2 linked regions of the Vallitalea guaymasensis genome follow. The protein of the gene in region 1 interacts with the protein of each later gene in a pairwise test. Links are inferred from orthologs where the notes say so. Each region holds a gene or a part of one and is shown in the gene's direction. Other genes may lie near its edges.

Region 1 (2,935 bases):
ATAAACAGAGGATTGAAAAAAGAAGGATTCAATTGGAAGAAGAAAAATCTTTTATTGGATGCAAGACTAAAACAAGAGATGGCTATAATTGTAAAATTTATTGTAATATGGGTTCTCCAGAAGATGTACAACAAGTATTGAATAATGATGGTGAGGGTATAGGACTATTCAGAACAGAATTCTTATATATGAATAGACAGACGCCTCCTACAGAAGAAGAACAATATAACATTTATAGTAATGTAGGCAAAAAGCTAAAAGGTAAAGAAGTGATAATTCGTACATTGGATGTAGGCGGAGATAAAAAAATAGAATACATAAATATTGAGGATGAACTAAATCCTTTTCTTGGTAATAGAGCCATTAGATATTGCTTACAGGAAGAGAAGCTGCTATTGACTCAATTAAGAGCTATACTCAGAGCTTCAAAAGAGTGTAATATAAAGATTATGTTTCCCATGATAACTGCATTTGAAGAAATTATAGAAGCTAAAAAGCTATTAGAGAAAGCTAAGAAAAAACTGATAGAAGAGGAAAAAAGTTTCAATAAGAATATTAAGGTAGGAATCATGATAGAAACCCCAGCAGCTGTATTTAATTCTGCTGAATTTGCTAAAGAAGTAGATTTTTTCAGTATTGGAACTAATGATTTAACCCAGTATACTTGTGCGGTAGATAGAATGAATACAAAAGTCAGCTATTTATATTCTCCATATAATCCAGCGGTTATAAAAAGTATAAAAATGGTTGTTGAGAATGCTCATGGGGAAGGTATTGAAGTTTCAATATGCGGTGAAACAGCATCAGAAGAATTATTATTACCATTATGGATAAGTTTAGGAATTGATGAATTAAGTGTTATACCTAGGAATGTTCTCGGTATCCGTAAACATATTAATAGTATTAGTAGGAATGAAACTTTAATCAATGAAGCAATAAAATGTAAAAGTGGAGATGAGATGATAAAATTTCTAAAGAATAAAAGTGTAATCTGATTGGAGGAGGCAGTTTTGAGTGGGGAAAATGCTTATCATATCATTAAAGTACTAAATAATAATGTTGTTCTAGCCAAAAAAGTTAGTAATAAGCAAGAGATGATCCTTATAGGGAAAGGAATAGGTTTTGGCAAAAAAGCTGATATAGTTACTACAATATACGAAAATAAAATACAAAAGAAATATAGTAACTCAGAAGGAGTGCTCAAGGAAGAATATATTCAGCTAGTAAATGCAATAGATAGAAAAGTAATAGGAGTAGTTGAAGAAATAATACTTCTAGCAGAAAAAGAGATGGGGCATTTGGATGAACATATTCATATAGCTCTTGTAGATCACGTTGGATTTGCACTGGAACGACTAAAACAAGGTATGGTTTTTTCTAATCCATTCCTAGATGAAATAAAAACAATGTACAAAGATGAATATAATCTAGCATTAAGAGGAAAATCATTATTATATAAGCGCCTAGGCGTAATGATACCTGACGATGAAGTAGGATACATAGCACTGCATCTACATTCAGGAAGGCAACGGAAAAATATTAAGAATACTATCAAAGACACTAGATTATTAAAAAATATACTTGAATTGATAGAAGATGAAATAGGATATGATATAGATAAGAATCTAACTATGTATACTAGATTGGTGACCCATCTAAAACAAAGTATCACTCGTGTGGAAAAGAAAAAAGAGATAGTGAACCCGTTGTTGGATGATATAGTCACCAAACTTGATGTAGCCTATAGAATAGCCGAAAAAGTTGCTGTTATAATTGAAAATGAGAAAGGGATAAAGGTATCAAAAGACGAGAAAGGATTTTTAGCACTACATATTGAAAGATTAAGAAATTGATGAGCGTGTTACTGGTAATGCAGGCATAAGCTTATGGATGGAAGATGGTATTTATTCAATATCATGTTCTAACTGTGAGTTTATGCTTTTTTAATTAATCCATAAAAAGTAAGGATAGCTAAATTCTATACTAAACTACTTTTTTATGAATTAATCTTAATATTATATTACAAAGATTAAAGGAGGAGTTTTTTATGAGTAACAAGGCTGAGGCAACAAAAAAACAAAAAAGTGCATTATTGCTTCCAGTAGGTGTTCTGCTAGTAGCCGGAATTTTATTGCTGATAGGTCAACCAGGTGCTTTGAACATCGCTTTTTTTGAAGAAATGGGAAAAACAGTATTTGCACATTTACCAATGATAGTTGCCATCATAGTAGCTATTGCACTGGCTGTTGATGATCATGGGACAGTTGTGTTATCAGCGGTATTAGGGTATTTTGTACTTAATAAAGGAGTTCAGACAATCAATGATGCCAGTAACATGGGGATAGTAGCAGGTATTATTGCAGGGATAGTAGCTGGTTTATTATACAACAAGTACAAAAATGCTCAATTACCTACATGGTTGGCTTTCTTTGGAGGAAAAAGATTTGTACCAATTGTAACAGCGTTCACATGTATAATATTAGCACTTATATTTGGTTATGCATGGGTACCACTTAAAGGATTATTCTAAAATTATATTAAAATAAGGAGGATTCATAATGCAAGTATTCAGTAAGTTACAAAAATTAGGTACAGCTTTAATGCTTCCAATAGCAGTATTACCAGCAGCTGGTATTCTATTACGTATTGGTCAGCCAGATGTTCTTAACATTCCATTTATTAGTAATGCTGGAGATGCTGTGTTTAGTAATTTAGCTTTATTATTTGCCATAGGTGTAGCTATTGGCTTATCAAAAGATAAAAGTAGTATAGCTGCTTTTTCTGGCTCCATAGCTTATTTTATGGTAATAGCTGGAATTAATGCAATAGTTCCTGGTACTGATATCGGTGTATTGGGCGGTATAGTAACAGGTGGAGTTACTGCATTTATATATAACAAATTAAAAGATAACAAGTTCGGAAAATCGGTAGTACC
Region 2 (2,925 bases), 3.2 Mb from region 1 along the record:
TTCCATACTAACAAGATGACACCTAGTAGAGAAACAACCGCTCCAATGAAATGTGTTAATGCGCTTATTGGGTCTTTTACTTTTAACTTCATAAAAAATCTTCCTTTCATCATAAAACATTGTAATTATATTAATAATAAGTATTGAGTAATATGTCAAAAATAGAGTATATAGTCTGTGTAATTATCTGTCTCAATAGATAGTTAACTTGGTCGGGTTATGTAGTATTAATAACTACATGTAACGATGTATATATGATAACATATGTATTGGCATAGTTCAAGACCGTTTTTAGTAATTTTTTCATATTAAATATCAGAAATAATTATTATTGTTAATATATCTAGATTGTTATGAAAAAAGGTTGGCATATTATATATAATTTTTTTGCAACTATTGGTGCAATCATTTGCACTTGTATAATTATTATAATGGTTCTATTATTATAATATAAAAATTGTTCAAATTAACGGGAGCGTGATTAAATGTTAAGCGGCATTGGTATATCACCAGGAATAGTATTAGCTAAGGCAAAAGTAAAAAAAGAACATAATATAGAAATCATTAGAGAAAGTATTAAGGATATTAATGCTGAGATAGATAGATTTCATGAAGCCATAGAATGCAGCAAAAAACAAATAAAAGAAGTACGTGATAAAACTTTAGCAGAAATAGGAGAAAAAGAAGCAAGGATATTTGATGCACATGAATTAATACTTGAAGATGTCACTTTCACAGATCAAGTCATTAATAAAATAAAAGATTGCTTAATTAATTCCGAGTCAGCCATAAAAGAAGTATCCAATAATTTTATTGCAATCTTCAATAATATGGATGATGCATATATGAAAGAAAAAGCATCTGATATAAAAGATGTATCCGAGAGAGTAATATACAATCTTCTTGGTATAGAACAATGTGATTTCAATTCCATGACAGAAGAAGTAATAGTTGTATCCAAGGATCTGACACCTTCAGATACAGCAAGTTTCAATAAAGACAAAGTTCTTGGTTTTATAACTGAATTTGGTGGAAAAACATCTCATACTGCTATTTTAGCAAGAACTCTTGAAATACCAGCTGTTACAGGAATAAATGATTTATTACAAAAAATAGAAGATGATGATTTCCTAATAATTGATGGGAATTCTGGACAGGTTATAGTCAATCCAGATAATGAAGTCATTAAAGAATATGAAAAGAAAAAAAGTGAGTATGAAAAACAATTACTAGTATATAAGAAGTATAAAGACAAGAAAACCATATCAAAAGATGGAATCAATGTTGAATTAGTAGCCAATATTGGTATGCCAAGTGATATAAAAGGTGTTTTGAATAATGGTGCAGAGGGTATTGGATTATTTAGAACAGAGTTCTTATTCATGGACAGGGATAGACTTCCAACTGAGGAAGAGCAATTTCAAGCATATAAAGAAGTTGTCCAAAAGATGGGGGATAAACCTGTTGTAATACGTACTATTGATATAGGCGGAGACAAGGAAGTTCCATATCTTTGTTTACCTGCAGAAATGAATCCTTTCCTTGGATATAGAGCTATAAGGATGTGTCTTGATAGACAAGATATGTTTAGAACACAACTAAGAGCATTATTAAGAGCAAGTAATTATGGAAATCTTAAGATAATGTTTCCTATGATATCCAATATAGATGAAATACAAGAAGCAAAAAAAATACTTGAGGAAATAAGAGTAGATTTAAGAAATAATGGAATACTATTTAACGAAAATATAGAAATAGGTATGATGATTGAAATACCTTCAGCAGCTATAATGTCAGATATTTTCGCAAAAGAAGTTGATTTTTTCAGTATAGGCAGTAATGACCTGATTCAATATACAGTTGCTGTTGATAGAGGTAACGATAAGATAGCAAGTCTATACGATGAATTCAACCCAGCTGTTTTAAGGTTAATTAATACAATAATAGAAAATGCTCATAATGAAGGAATATGGGTTGGTATGTGTGGTGAAGCTGCTTCCAATACAGAATTAATACCTATTCTCTTAGCTATGGGATTAGATGAATTCAGTATGAATGCAAGTTCCTTATTACAAGCAAGATACCTAATAAGTCAATTATCTGTAAATGATATAAAACAAGAACTGCCACAGATACTGCAGATGCAAAAAGGTAAACAAATACAAAAATATATTAGTAAAATTACCAATATTAGAAAATAATAAAAAGAGAGATATGGAGGATTATTATGACTAGTGTAACAGTTGAATTATTAAATGAGGCAGGGCTACATGCTAGACCAGCCGACACATTTATTAGAACAGCCCAAAAATTCAAGAGTGATATAAAAATTGTTAAAGATAGTATAAAGGTAGACGGTAAAAGTATTTTAGGCCTATTAACTCTTGGAGCAACCAAAGGTACAATGATTACTATTGAAGCTGAAGGGGAAGATGAAAAGGCTGCAATAGATAAACTAAGAGAATTAGTTGAGAACAAGTTTGGTGAAGATGAATAAGAAGGCAACTTTCAACTAACAAAGGATATACGAGGTATTAGCTATGTATTACTTAAATAAACGTCAAATTGAAATTATTACATATTTAATTAATAAAAATAAATATGTTTCTGTAAAAACAATCGCAGCTAAATTTGATGTTAGTATTAGAACTATAAGGTATGACCTTGAACTAATTGATGACTGGTTAAATGAAAACAAAGCAACTTTAGTAAAAATACCTAATAAAGGCATTGAACTAAAAGTAATAACTGATAAAACGCTTTTACTGGAAAAACTCAAATTCCTATCCATAGAAAATAGGGTATTATCTGAAAGAGAAAGAGTAAGATATATTGTTCTGGAGTTATTGATGTCAGAAAAAGAGCTTACCATAGAAGATATAAGCAGCCGTTTATATCTTAGTAAGAATACTGTTATTAAGATCT

The links. The genes of interacting proteins can lie anywhere in the genome.
Region 2: the proteins of HYG85_RS08785 (region 1) and ptsP interact in binary tests that used the Escherichia coli proteins (3 or more experiments, as listed by UniProt). The link is inferred for Vallitalea guaymasensis from one-to-one orthologs.

What each region holds. Positions count from the first base shown.
Region 1 is NZ_CP058561.1:1,947,508-1,950,442, reverse strand. Bases 79-2,931 are described here. They hold HYG85_RS08785 (PRD domain-containing protein), read left to right. Parts: upstream 79-1,010; coding sequence 1,011-1,853; downstream 1,854-2,931. Other genes in these bases: HYG85_RS08775 (PTS transporter subunit EIIC), read left to right, coding at 2,559-2,931; HYG85_RS08780 (PTS transporter subunit EIIC), read left to right, coding at 2,048-2,530; ptsP (phosphoenolpyruvate--protein phosphotransferase), read left to right, coding at 79-995. Also shown: more of ptsP, read left to right, coding at 1-78; more of HYG85_RS08775, read left to right, coding at 2,932-2,935. UniProt on the Escherichia coli protein: Mediates the positive regulation of the beta-glucoside (bgl) operon by functioning as a transcriptional antiterminator. This is an RNA-binding protein that recognizes a specific sequence located just upstream of two termination sites within the operon.
Region 2 is NZ_CP058561.1:5,163,569-5,166,493, forward strand. Bases 1-2,843 are described here. They hold ptsP (phosphoenolpyruvate--protein phosphotransferase), read left to right. Parts: upstream 1-485; coding sequence 486-2,201; downstream 2,202-2,843. Other genes in these bases: trhA (PAQR family membrane homeostasis protein TrhA), read right to left, coding at 1-92; HYG85_RS22320 (HPr family phosphocarrier protein), read left to right, coding at 2,228-2,497; HYG85_RS22325 (BglG family transcription antiterminator), read left to right, coding at 2,541-2,843. Outside these bases: more of HYG85_RS22325, read left to right, coding at 2,844-2,925. UniProt on the Escherichia coli protein: General (non sugar-specific) component of the phosphoenolpyruvate-dependent sugar phosphotransferase system (sugar PTS).